Regions from separate parts of the Streptomyces sp. NPDC087440 genome, predicted to be linked through region 1. Evidence: predicted binding sites of a transcription regulator. Region 1 holds the regulator's gene; the other holds the start of a gene.

Evidence for each region. Region 1 encodes HrcA, which represses chaperone genes, less so after heat shock. Its sites were predicted from a motif close to TTNGCACTCNGNNNNNCNGAGTGCNAA; they were not measured.
Region 2: groL (chaperonin GroEL) is a predicted target of HrcA. The motif match lies at 4,261-4,287, and genes of this name have one in related genera.

Annotation. Positions count from the first base shown of each region.
Region 1 covers NZ_JBIUXN010000009.1:54,749-61,525, reverse strand. The annotation lists gene hemW (radical SAM family heme chaperone HemW) at 1-493, shown strand, start outside; gene ACIO3O_RS19500 (DUF3097 domain-containing protein) at 589-1,416, shown strand; gene ACIO3O_RS19495 (MBL fold metallo-hydrolase) at 1,452-2,183, opposite strand; gene hrcA (heat-inducible transcriptional repressor HrcA) at 2,356-3,372, shown strand; gene dnaJ (molecular chaperone DnaJ) at 3,373-4,509, shown strand; gene ACIO3O_RS19480 (nitronate monooxygenase) at 4,602-5,699, shown strand; gene ACIO3O_RS19475 (16S rRNA (uracil(1498)-N(3))-methyltransferase) at 5,696-6,439, shown strand; gene ACIO3O_RS19470 (VOC family protein) at 6,519-6,777, shown strand, end outside.
Region 2 covers NZ_JBIUXN010000002.1:373,780-380,556, reverse strand. The annotation lists gene ACIO3O_RS06435 (hypothetical protein) at 1-486, opposite strand, end outside; gene ACIO3O_RS06430 (glucosyl-3-phosphoglycerate synthase) at 560-1,507, opposite strand; SAM riboswitch class I at 1,682-1,810, shown strand; gene thrC (threonine synthase) at 1,826-3,112, shown strand; gene ACIO3O_RS06420 (MoaD/ThiS family protein) at 3,148-3,423, shown strand; gene ACIO3O_RS06415 (cold-shock protein) at 3,853-4,056, shown strand; gene groL (chaperonin GroEL) at 4,418-6,040, shown strand; gene ACIO3O_RS06405 (alanine/glycine:cation symporter family protein) at 6,172-6,777, shown strand, end outside.

The DNA.
Region 1 (6,777 bases):
GACCGACGACGACGTGCACGCGGACCGCTACCTGATGACGGAGCAGGCGCTGTCGGCCGCCGGGTTCTCCTGGTACGAGGTGTCCAACTGGGCCACGTCCGAGGCGGGCCGCTGCCTGCACAACGAGCTGTACTGGCGGGGCGCCGACTGGTGGGGCGCCGGACCCGGTGCGCACAGCCACGTCGGCGGGGTCCGCTGGTGGAACGTGAAGCACCCCGGCGCCTACGCGCAGGCGCTGGGCGACGGGAAGTCCCCCGGCGCCGGACGCGAGGTGCTCTCCGAGGAGGACCGCCGGGTCGAGCGCATCCTGCTGGAGCTGCGCCTGGTGGAGGGCTGCGAACTGTCCCTGCTGAAGCCCGCGGGGCTCGCCGCCGCACAGCAGGCGGTAAGGGACGGCCTCCTGGAGGACGGTCCTTACACCGAGGGCCGGGCGGTCCTCACCCTGCGCGGCAGGCTGCTGGCCGACGCCGTGGTGCGGGACCTGGTGGACTGAGCGGCCGGGCTGGTCGAGGCCGACGGCGACCGATCTTCCTGGCTGTCGTCACTGGTCCTGGCTGTCGCCGCGCCCGGTGTCGTAGCGTCTGCCGCATGCGCAGCTACAGCCCTGACTTCACGCCGCCGTGGAAGAAGTCGAAGCCCGTCCCCGAACTGGCCGCCGAGTACGACGTGGTGGTCGAGGAGGTGTCGACGGGCTTCTGCGGTGCGGTGATCCGTACCGAGAAGACGGCGGAAGGACCGACGGTCACCCTGGAGGACCGCTTCGGCAAACACCGGGTGTTCCCGATGACCCCGGCCGGATTCCTCCACGAGGGCGCACCGGTGACACTGGTGCGCCCCTCCGCAGGCGCGGGGCCGGTGCGTCCCACCCGTACCGCCTCCGGATCTGTCGCCGTCGCCCACGCCCGCGCGCGCGTGGCGCGAGCGGGGCGCATCTACGTGGAGGGGCGGCACGACGCCGAGCTGGTGGAGCGGGTGTGGGGCGACGACCTGCGCATCGAGGGCGTCGTCGTGGAGTACCTGGAGGGCATCGACGACCTGCCGTCGATCGTCGCCGAGTTCGCACCGGGGCCGGACGCCCGGCTCGGTGTCCTCGTGGACCACCTGGTGCCGGGTTCGAAGGAGTCCCGGATCGCCGCCCGGGTGACGGACGCGAACGTGCTGGTCGTGGGGCACCCGTACATCGACGTGTGGGAAGCCGTGAAGCCGTCCTCGGTCGGCATCGCGGGCTGGCCGCAGGTACCGCGCGGCCAGGACTGGAAGACGGGCGTGTGCCGGGCCCTGGGCTGGCCGGAGAACACCGGTGCGGCCTGGCAGCACATCCTGGGCCGGGTACGCACGTACAAGGACCTCCAGCCCGAGCTGCTGGGGCGGGTGGAGGAACTGATCGACTTCGTGACGGCCCCCGAGGACGACTGACCGCCAGAACGACTGACCGCCAGGACGCCTGACTGCTAGGACACCCCGAAACGGCGTGCCAGCGCGTCCCGTTGGGCCCGGACGAACGCCGCGTCCACCGCCGCCCCGTGCCCCGGCACGTACACGGCGTGCTCGCCGCCCAGCGCCAGCAGCCGGTCCAGGGCCTCGGGCCACCGTGCGGCGACCGCGTCGGGGCCCGCCTGTGGCTCCCCGGACTCCTCCACCAAATCTCCGCAGAAGACCACGTCCGGGCCGCCCTCCGCGCCCGGTACGAGGGCCACCAGGTCGTGGCTGCTGTGCGCGGGGCCCAGGTTGGCGAAGAGCACGCTGCGCCCACCGCCCAGGTCGAGGGTGCGCTCGTCGAACACCAGATGGTGCGGGGCGCGCAGCAGCTCCGAGGCCTCGGCGGCCGCGTCCGCGGGCACGCCCTGGCGCACCGCGTCGTCGGCCAGCGACTCGCGCTGTCCGGTCAGCAGGGTGTCCATGCCCGCGGAGGCGAAGACCTCCACGCCCGCGAACACTCCCATGCCCAGGACGTGGTCGAAGTGCGGGTGGCTGAGAGCGATGTGCGTCACTCTGCGCCCCAGGAGCGCCTCCGCCTCCTTGCGCACCCGGGCACCCTCGCGCAGCGTCGAGCCCGTGTCGTACAGCAGTGCTCCCTGCCCGCCCGCCACCAGGCCGACAGTGGCGTCCCAGCCCGGCAGCCGCCGTCTGACGACGCCTGGAGCGAGCCGTTCCCACTGTGCCTCTTGCTCTCGCATGTCCATACCGTGACGCTAGCGTGAGCAGCCGCCCTTGCTCGGGACGGGCCACGCCGCCGTACACTGACCCGGGGAACGGCTGGCACTCGCACACGGGGAGTGCCAAGCGGGATACCGGGGCACAAGCCCCACATGTCCGATCTGCACCAGGGAACATCACGGCTTGGAGGTGTGCGCGATGCTCAGTGAACGCAGACTTGAAGTGCTGCGCGCCATCGTCCAGGACTATGTCGGCACGGAGGAGCCCGTCGGCTCCAAGGCCCTCACCGAGCGTCACCAGCTCGGTGTCTCCCCGGCCACCGTGCGCAACGACATGGCGGCCCTGGAGGACGAGGGTTTCATCGCCCAGCCGCACACCAGTGCCGGACGCATCCCCACGGACAAGGGGTACCGGCTGTTCGTCGACCGGCTGGCCGGGGTGAAGCCCCTGTCGACGCCGGAACGGCGCGCCATCCAGAACTTCCTGGACGCCTCCGTGGACCTGGACGACGTCGTCGCCCGCACCGTGCGGCTGCTCGCGCAGCTGACACGACAGGTGGCCGTCGTGCAGTACCCGTCGCTGACGCGTTCCACGGTGCGCCATGTGGAACTTCTCTCACTGGCGCCCGCCCGGCTGATGCTGGTGCTGATCACCGACACCGGTCGCGTCGAGCAGCGGATGATCGACTGCCCGGCGCCGTTCGGCGAGGCGTCCCTCGCGGACCTGCGGGCGCGGCTCAACAGCCGTGTCGTGGGCCGCAGGTTCGCGGACGTCCCGCAGCTGGTGCAGGACCTTCCCGAGTCGTTCGAGCCGGAGGACAGGGGAACCGTTTCGACGGTGCTCGCGACGCTCCTGGAGACACTCGTGGAAGAGACCGAGGAACGGCTGATGATCGGCGGCACCGCCAATCTCACCCGCTTCGGCCACGACTTCCCGCTCACCATCCGCCCCGTACTGGAGGCGCTGGAGGAGCAGGTCGTGCTGCTGAAGCTGCTCGGCGAGGCCACCGAATCCGGCATGACGGTGCGCATCGGGCACGAGAACGCCCACGAAGGACTCAGTTCAACGTCCGTGGTCGCAGTCGGCTACGGTTCGGGCGACGAGGCAGTCGCCAAACTAGGCGTGGTCGGACCGACCCGCATGGACTACCCCGGAACGATGGGAGCGGTACGCGCAGTGGCACGTTACGTCGGACAGATCCTGGCGGAGTCGTAAGTGGCCACGGACTACTACGCCGTACTCGGCGTGCGCCGCGACGCTTCCCAGGACGAAATCAAGAAGGCGTTCAGGCGCCTTGCTCGTGAGCTTCACCCGGACGTCAATCCGGACCCGAAGACCCAGGAGCGCTTCAAGGAGATCAACGCCGCCTACGAGGTGTTGTCGGACCCGCAGAAGAAGCAGGTCTACGACCTCGGCGGCGACCCGCTGTCGGCCTCCGGCGGTGGCGGTGCGGGCGGCTTCGGCCAGGGTGGTTTCGGAAACTTCTCCGACATCATGGACGCCTTCTTCGGCACGGCGTCCCAGCGCGGCCCCCGGTCGCGCACCCGGCGCGGCCAGGACGCCATGATCCGGCTGGAGATCGACCTCAACGAGGCGACCTTCGGCACCACCAAGGAGATCCAGGTCGACACCGCCGTCGTCTGCACCACGTGCAGCGGCGAGGGAGCGGCCCCCGGCACCTCCGCGCAGACCTGTGACATGTGTCGCGGCCGCGGTGAGGTCTCGCAGGTCACCCGGTCCTTCCTCGGCCAGGTCATGACCTCGCGCCCCTGCCCGCAGTGCCAGGGCTTCGGCACGGTCGTGCCGACGCCGTGCCCGGAGTGCGCCGGTGACGGCCGCGTCCGCTCCCGTCGCACGCTGACGGTGAAGATCCCGGCCGGTGTCGACAACGGCACCCGCATCCAGCTCGCGGGCGAGGGCGAGGTCGGCCCCGGCGGCGGCCCCGCCGGTGACCTGTACGTGGAGATCCACGAGCAGCCGCACCCCACCTTCCAGCGGCGCGGCGACGACCTGCACTGCACGGTGACCATCCCGATGACGGCGGGCGCGCTCGGCACCAAGGTGCCGCTGGAGACGCTCGACGGGGTCGAGGAGATCGACATCCGTCCCGGTACGCAGTCGGGCCAGTCGGTGCCGCTGCACGGGCGCGGTGTGACGCACCTGCGCGGCGGCGGTCGCGGCGACCTCATCGTGCACGTCGAGGTGACCACCCCACAGAAGCTGGACCCGCAGCAGGAGGACCTGTTGCGCCAGCTCGCGAAGCTGCGCGGCGAGGAGCGGCCGCTGGGCCAGTTCCAGCCCGGGCAGCAGGGGTTGTTCTCGCGCCTGAAGGACGCCTTCAACGGACGCTGAGTCCGTTCGCACCACAGCGGGACCGGACCACCAGGTCCGGTCCCGTTTTGGTTCGATTCGGCGGGTCGGCCGTGTCGTGAAACGATGCGGGCATGTCTGTTGAGACCCGGGTGGTGCCCGCGCTGGGAGAGCTGTGCCGGCGCGGAATCGTTGCCGCGCCCATGGCCGGTGGGGTGTCCCGCCCCGAGCTGGCGGCCGCCGTGTCCGACGCGGGCGGTCTCGGCTTCCTCGCCGCCGGGTACAAGACCGCCGACGGGATGTACGAGGAGATCAAGCAGCTGCGGGCGCTGACCCCGAAGCCGTTCGGCGTCAACCTGTTCATGCCGCAGCCGTCCGCCGACCCGGCCGCCCTGGACCTGTACCGGCAGCAGCTCGCGAGCGAGAGCGCCTGGTACGAGACGCCGATCGCCGAGCGCGACGACCACGGCACCGACGACGGGTACGAGGCCAAGCTGGCGCTCCTCGTCGACGATCCGGTGCCGGTGGTGTCCTTTGCCTTCGGCTGCCCCTCGCGGGACGAACTCGACGCACTGGCGCACGTGGGGACGTACACGATCGTCACCGTCACCACCCCGGAGGAGGCGCAGGCCGCCGAGTGGGCGGGCGCGGACGCCGTGTGCGTGCAGGGCATCGAGGCGGGCGGCCACCAGAGCACCCACCGGGACGACCCGCAGACCGACGGCAGCGGAGGACTGGGGCTGCTGTCGCTGGTGACACAGGTGCGCGAGACCGTGCAGTTGCCGGTGATCGCTGCCGGAGGACTGATGCGAGGGGCGCAGATCGCCGCCGTGCGGGCCGCCGGGGCGGACGCGGCACAGTTGGGCACGGCGTTCCTGGCGTGCCCGGAGTCCGGTGCGCACGCCATGCACAAGAACGCTCTGAAGAACCCTTTGTTCGTACGGACCGAACTCACCCGCGCGTTCTCCGGCCGCCCCGCGCGCGGCCTGGTGAACCGTTTCATGCGCGAGCACGGCCCGTACGCGCCGTCCGCGTACCCGGAGGTGCACTACATGACCGCCGGGCTGCGGCAGGCCGCCGCCCGGGTGGGGGACGCGCAGGGGATGGCCCTGTGGGCGGGGCAGGGGCACCGGCTGGCCCGGGACATCCCGGCCGGACGGCTGGTGCAGGTGTTGTCGGCCGAGGCGGACTCGGCGTGGACGGAGATGGCTTTGAGGAGGTCGACGTCATGACGGCGCCGGTGTTCGTCGTGGAGAACGTGCCCGAGGGCGGCCAGTACGTCCTGGAGGGCCCGGAGGGGCGCCATGCGGTGTCCGTGCGGCGGCTCACGGCGGGCGAGGACGTCGTCCTCGCCGACGGGCGAGGGCGTGGCGCCGAGGCCGTCGTGGTGGCGGCGGAGGGCAAGGACCGGCTCGTCGTGGAGATCACCGGGACGGTCGTCGAGGACGATCCCCGGCCGCGCATCACCGTCGTGCAGGCGCTGCCCAAGGGCGACCGGGGCGAGCTGGCCGTGGAGACGATGACCGAGACCGGTGTCGACGCCGTCGTGCCGTGGCAGGCGGCGCGCTGCATCACCCAGTGGAAGGGCGACCGGGGCGCGAAGTCCCTCGCCAAGTGGCGGGCCACCGCACGGGAGGCCGGGAAGCAGTCGCGCAGGCTCCGTTTCCCGGAGATCGCCGACGCCATGAGCACCAAGCAGGTGGGCGCGCTTTTGGCCACCGCCGACTTCGCGGCCGTCCTGCACGAGGACCGTGCCGCCGACAGTGGTGCGCTGGCGCTCGCCGAACTGCCGCAGGAGGGCTCCATCGTGCTGGTGGTCGGGCCCGAGGGCGGGGTGTCCCCGCAGGAGCTGGAGCTGTTCGCGCAGGCGGGCGCGCGACCGTACCGACTGGGCCGCAGTGTGCTGCGTACGAGCACCGCGGGCACGGCGGCCACCGCACTGCTGCTGGGGCGCACGGGGCGGTGGTCCTGACACCGGTGCCGGTGCTCCGGTTGGGCCGCCCTCGAACCGTGCAGAAGACCAGGGATGTCACGCACACAGGGAGAGCGTCATGGAACTCGCACAAGTGAGGCTGCTGGTCTCCGACTTCGGCGCCTGTTACCGCTTCTACGGAGAGGTGCTGGGGCTCAAGCCCCAGTCCGGGTTCGCGGACGGGCCGTACGAGAAGTTCTCCCCGTCGACCGGATCGGCGGGGATCGCGCTCCAGGACCGGGCGATGATGGCCGAGTTGCTGGGTGAGGTGGCCGAGGAGCCCGCGGGGCACCGGTCGTTCGTGGTGCTGCGGGTGGACGACCTCGACCGGTACTGCG
Region 2 (6,777 bases), on a different contig from region 1:
CACGTCGTCCGGGCTGCCCGGGGTGGGGTCGGTCGGCTCGCTGAGGGCCCGGGAGTCGCAGCCGGGGTGCACGGCGCCGCGCGCGTACATGCTGCCGTTGTTGCCGCCCCAGAAGAGGCGCGCGTACGCGACCCGCGCGCCCGGCGGGATCACCAGCCGGCCGGTGCTGGAGCCGTGTGCCGGGTTCATGCCCGCGGTGTTGATCCGCCGCATCACGAAGCTGTTGTTGGACCCTTGGGCCCAGGCGCCGCTGGTCGCGTCGGCGCAGTCCTGGGCGTCGGCGGGGTTGGCGGCGCAGCCCAGCACCGTGTTGCCGATGGTCCGGAAGTCGCCGTACAGCGAGGCGTCGTACCGCTTGGCGAAGGGCTCGACGACCCCGGCGCGGGGTGCGGGAGCCGGGATGCGGGGCTGGGGGGCCGCTGCGGTGGTCAGGGCCGCGGCGGTGAGGAGCAGGGTCAGGGTGCTCCGGGGTCGGGTCAGTCGCATACGGCGAAAGCTAGCTACGCAGAGTTACGGAGCGGGGTGCGACGCGCGGTCCCGGGCCGGTTGTGGCAGCCGCTTACGCCGCATGCCGCGCCGCGTACTCCGCGATCTCCCGCATGGGCGGGCGCTCCTCGGTGTCCACAGGGTGTGTACGGGGGACGAAGCCGGAGCCGATCCGCTCGAACTGGGTGAGGGACGGACGTATCAAATGCCCCCGGGAGAGCCGGAGTTGGGCGGTGCGGTAGATCGCGGCGGCCATCCGGCCCAGCGCCTGGCCGTCCTGGTGGCGGTGGATGCGCACCCCCACGTCCACCTGGGCCAGCGCGTCCAGGCCGACCGTGTGCAGGGAGTCGATGAGCAGGCCGAGTTCGACCCCGTACCCGACGGGGAAGGGCAGGCGCTCCAGGAGGGAGCGGCGGGCCGCGTACTCGCCGCCCAACGGCTGGACGAATCCGGCCAGTTGGGGCCAGTGCAGGTTGAGCAGGGGGCGGGCCATCAGCTCGGTGACCCGGCCGCCCTGGCCCGCCGCGCCGTCGAGCGGGCGGTCGTAGGTGGCCTTCACGAACTGGAGGTGCGGGTCGGTGAGCAGCGGGCCGACGATGCCCGAGACGAACGAGGCGTCGAAGTCCTTCAGGTCCGCGTCCACGAAGCAGACGACGTCGCCCGTGGTGACCAGGAGTGAGCGCCACAGGACCTCGCCCTTGCCGGGCAGGGCGGGGACGCGCGGCAGGATCTCGTCCCGGTGCACCACCCGGGCGCCCGCCTCGGCGGCCGCCTTCGCGGTCTGGTCGGTGGAGCCGGAGTCGATCACCACCAGTTCGTCCACCAGGGGGAACGCGGGGCCCATCAGGTCCCGGCGGATCGTGGCGACGATCTCGCCGACCGTCGCCTCCTCGTTCAGGGCGGGCAGCACCACGCTGATGCTCTGCCCGTGGGCGGCCTTGGCGGCGAGGAGCTGCTCCGGCGGGCGGTCGGCGGCCGACCAGGACCGCGCCTGCAGCCAGCGCTCCACCTCTTCCAGCACGCCCGTCACTCCTGTCCCTGTGGTCGCTTTTGTGATCCATCTCGCGGTCCGGACGTCTGGCACACCCGTCCGGGGGTTCGGTTACAGTCTTGAACAACGCGGACGACCTGTGCATGTCGGGGTCGGAAGCGCACATAAACACTCGGCCCGCCTGTGCGGTCGCCGGAGTCATAGCGCTCATCCAGAGGGACAGAGGGAAACGGCCCGTTGAAGTCCCGGCAACCCCCCAGCCGACCGCGAGGTCAGGCCAGGAAGGTGCCAATTCCGTCTCGCGTACGAAAGTCGTCGCGGGGAAGATGAGGAAAGGACCTCGCCATCATGGCTGTGCAGACCACCGAAGCCGCAGTGAACACCGTTGACCTCGGCCCCGCCGCCGCCCTCTCCTGCCGCGAGTGCGGGGAGCGTTTCGAACTCGGTCCGATCTTCGCCTGCCAGCTCTGTTTCGGGCCGCTGGAAGTGGCGTACGACCTCCCCACCGACAGCCCCGAAGAGCTGAAGAAGCGCATCGAGGCCGGTCCGGACAACATCTGGCGCTATGCCCCGCTGCTGCCCGTCCCGGCCGACGTCGCCACCAAGCCCAGCCTGAACCCCGGCTTCACGAAGCTGGTCAAGGCGGACAATCTGGCGCGTGAACTGGGTGTCACCGGCGGCCTGTTCGTCAAGGACGACTCCGGGAACCCGACCCACTCCTTCAAGGACCGCGTCGTCGCGATCGCCGTCGAGGCCGCCCGCGCCTTCGGCTTCACCACCCTCTCCTGCTCCTCCACCGGCAACCTGGCCGGTGCGGTGGGCGCCGCCGCCGCCCGGGCCGGCTTCCGCTCCTGCGTGTTCATCCCGCACGACCTGGAGCAGGGCAAGGTCGTCATGGCCGCCGTGTACGGGGGCGAGCTGGTCGGCATCGAGGGCAACTACGACGACGTGAACCGCTTCTGCTCCGAGCTCATCGGCGACCCGCTGGGCGAGGGCTGGGGCTTCGTCAACGTCAATCTGCGCCCGTACTACGGCGAGGGGTCGAAGACGCTCGCGTACGAGATCTGCGAGCAGCTCGGCTGGCGGCTTCCGGACCAGATCGTCATCCCGATCGCCTCGGGTTCGCAGCTCACGAAGATCGACAAGGGCCTCCAGGAGCTGATCAAGCTCGGTCTGGTCGAGGACAAGCCGTACAAGATCTTCGGCGCCCAGGCGGAGGGCTGCTCCCCGGTGTCGACGGCCTTCAAGGCCGGTCACGACGTGGTCCGCCCGCAGAAGCCGAACACCATCGCCAAGTCGCTCGCCATCGGCAACCCGGCGGACGGCCCGTACGTCCTGGACATCGCCCGGCGCACCGGCGGGGCCGTCGAGGACGTGAACGACGAGCAGGTCGTCGACGCGATCAAGCTGCTGGCCCGCACCGAGGGCATCTTCGCGGAGACCGCGGGCGGCGTGACCGTCGGCGTGACGAAGAAGCTCATCGAGGCCGGGCTGCTGGACCCGACGCTGACCACCGTCGTCCTCAACACCGGCGACGGTCTCAAGACCCTGGACGCGGTGGCCCCGACCACCGGCCCCTCCGCGACCATCCGGCCGAGCCTGGACGCGTTCCGCGACGCCGGCCTGGCACGCTGAATCACCCCCGTACGTACGCAAGGAAGGCTGAACCCATGAGCGTCAAGGTCCGCATCCCCACCATCCTCCGCACGTACACCGGAGGCGAGGCCGAGGTGGCCGCCGAGGGTGCGACCCTCGCCGAGGTCATCGCCGACCTGGAGAAGAACCACACGGGCATCGCCGCCCGCGTCCTGGACGACCAGGGCAAGCTGCGCCGCTTCGTGAACGTGTACGTGAACGACGACGACGTCCGCTTCGAGAGCGGCCTGGAGACGGCCACCCCGGACGGCGCCGGCGTCTCGATCATCCCGGCCGTCGCCGGAGGCTGACCGCCCCTCGGCGTGCGCCCCCAACGCGCCCCGCGTTGACCCCAGTTGCCCCCTCCGCACACAAGCGGAGGGGGCAATTCTGCAGGGTTGAAAGGGGTAGAGTGGGGGAAGCCCCGGTCGCCGCCCATGCCCCGTGCATATGAGAAGGCGACAAGATGCGGCCCGTGTGTTCGAGCGATTTGCCGCCGATGCGCACGCTATGTCCGGCCCGACTTGCCCTGGAAATGCGGGAGTTGACCGATCCGGGCGTTCGATCCTGCCCAGAATTCTCGTCGGATTGACCTGTTGCAGAGGGCAGTTGGGCGGATACATTCAGCCGCGGTCGACGCGCTACGGCGCACACCTTCCGCGTTCCTGTCGGCGGGTGGGGTCTGACCCGGGGTCGCGAAGTGCGGTCTCGCGCAAGGGCCAGTAATAGGGGAGTTAGGCATGGCTCAGGGCACCGTCAAGTGGTTCAACGCGGAGAAGGGGTACGGCTTCATCGCGGTCGACGGTGGTGCGGATGTTTTCGTCCACTACAGCGCGATCCAGATGGACGGCTACCGCACCCTTGAAGAGGGTCAGCGAGTCGAGTTCGAGATCTCGCAGGGCCAGAAGGGTCCGCAGGCGGACATGGTCAAGCTCGCCGTCTGATCTCGGCGCGATCGGCCAACTACGCACTCACCAGTTCTCACGCGCTCAGGGCTCGTATCCCGCTACAGGGGTACGGGCCCTTGGTGCGTCCGGGGCCCGTGCCCCGGCCCGCGACCGGTCCACGGTCGGCCCACCGTGCGTGCCCGTGTCCAAGATCTGTGGTATCCGCTTGCACTCGCATGGGTCGAGTGCTAATCATTGGCGTTAGCACTCTCCCAGTGAGAGTGACAGAACTTGGACCAGGTTCGGTGAGGCCGAGAGGTGTCGGGGTAAGGATTCCCGGGCATCGCGAAGCCGTCCGTCGCGGGCACCGAACCCCCGGTCCGGAGAAATCCACCCCGTCCTGGGAGGACCACTTCACATGGCCAAGATCATCGCGTTCGACGAGGAGGCCCGGCGCGGCCTCGAGCGTGGCATGAACCAGCTCGCCGACGCCGTCAAGGTCACTCTCGGCCCCAAGGGCCGGAACGTCGTTCTTGAGAAGAAGTGGGGCGCCCCCACGATCACCAACGACGGTGTCTCCATCGCCAAGGAGATCGAGCTCGAGGACCCGTACGAGAAGATCGGCGCCGAGCTCGTCAAGGAGGTCGCGAAGAAGACGGACGACGTCGCCGGTGACGGCACGACGACCGCGACCGTCCTCGCGCAGGCGCTGGTCCGTGAGGGTCTCCGCAACGTTGCCGCGGGCGCCAACCCGATGGCCCTGAAGCGTGGCATCGAGAAGGCCGTCGAGGCCGTCTCCGCCGCCCTCCTGGAGCAGGCGAAGGATGTCGAGACCAAGGAGCAGATCGCTTCGACGGCCTCCATCTCCGCCGCCGACACCCAGATCGGCGAGCTCATCGCCGAGGCCATGGACAAGGTCGGCAAGGAAGGCGTCATCACGGTCGAGGAGTCGCAGACCTTCGGCCTGGAGCTCGAGCTCACCGAGGGCATGCGCTTCGACAAGGGCTACATCTCGGCGTACTTCGCCACCGACATGGAGCGCATGGAGTCGTCGCTCGACGACCCGTACATCCTGATCGTCAACTCGAAGATCGGCAATGTGAAGGACCTCCTTCCGCTGCTGGAGAAGGTCATGCAGTCGGGCAAGCCCCTGCTGATCATCGCCGAGGACGTCGAGGGCGAGGCGCTCTCCACCCTGGTCGTGAACAAGATCCGCGGCACGTTCAAGTCCGTCGCCGTCAAGGCCCCGGGCTTCGGCGACCGCCGCAAGGCCATGCTGAACGACATCGCCATCCTCACGGGCGGCACGGTCATCTCCGAAGAGGTCGGCCTCAAGCTGGAGAACGCGGGCCTGGACCTCCTCGGCCGCGCCCGCAAGGTCGTCATCACCAAGGACGAGACGACCATCGTCGACGGTGCCGGTGACAGCGAGCAGGTCGCCGGTCGCGTGAACCAGATCCGCGCCGAGATCGAGAACAGCGACTCGGACTACGACCGCGAGAAGCTCCAGGAGCGCCTGGCGAAGCTGGCCGGCGGCGTGGCCGTCATCAAGGCCGGTGCCGCCACCGAGGTCGAGCTCAAGGAGCGCAAGCACCGCATCGAGGACGCCGTCCGCAACGCGAAGGCGGCCGTCGAAGAGGGCATCGTCGCCGGTGGTGGCGTCGCCCTCCTCCAGGCCTCGGCCGTCTTCGAGAAGCTGGAGCTCACGGGCGACGAGGCGACCGGCGCCAACGCCGTGAAGCTCGCGCTGGAGGCCCCGCTCAAGCAGATCGCCGTCAACGGTGGCCTTGAGGGCGGCGTCGTCGTCGAGAAGGTCCGCAACCTGCCCATCGGTCACGGCCTGAACGCCGCCACCGGTGAGTACGTCGACATGATCGCCGAGGGCATCCTCGACCCGGCGAAGGTGACCCGCTCTGCCCTGCAGAACGCCGCCTCCATCGCCGCGCTGTTCCTCACCACCGAGGCCGTCATCGCCGACAAGCCGGAGAAGGCCGCCGCGGCCGCTCCGGGCGGCATGCCGGGCGGGGACATGGACTTCTAAGTCCTCCCTCCCCCTCCCGCCTCGCGCAGGCAGCAGTACGTACGTCCACTGGGGCGGTATCCCTTCGGGGGTGCCGCCCCAGTGGCGTTCCCGGGTGGCTGACCTGCGCGTCCGCCTCGAAGCTGGGGCGCATGGACACCCTGGACTCCGTCATCGTCGACATCAACGACGTCTTCTGGAGCTATCTGCTCATCCCGCTGGTGATCGGCGCGGGGCTGTACTTCACCGTCCGGTCGAAGGTGGTCCAGCTGCGGATGTTCCCGGAGATGATCCGGGTGCTGGGCGACAAGGCGGAGCCTGACGCGCACGGCCGCAAGGCGGTGTCCTCGTTCGGGGCGTTCACGATCTCGGCGGCGGCGCGCGTCGGCACCGGCAACATCGCGGGTGTGGCCGCGGCCATCACGCTGGGCGGCCCCGGCGCGGTGTTCTGGATGTGGGTGATGGCGACGGTCGGCGCGGCCTCCGCCTTCGTCGAGTCGGCGCTGGCGCAGTTGTACAAGGTGCGTGACTACGACGGTACGTTCCGGGGCGGACCCGCCTACTACATGCAGCGCGGTCTCGGGAAGCGCTGGCTGGGCGTGCTCTTCGCCGTCACGATCACCGTCACCTTCGGCTTCGTCTTCAACGCGGTGCAGGCCAACACGATCGTCGCGGTCGTCGGGAACTCGATTGGCGGCGACGCGAGCTGGCGGGAGCCGGTGGTGGGTCTGGTCCTGGCGGCGCTGCTCGGGCTGGTG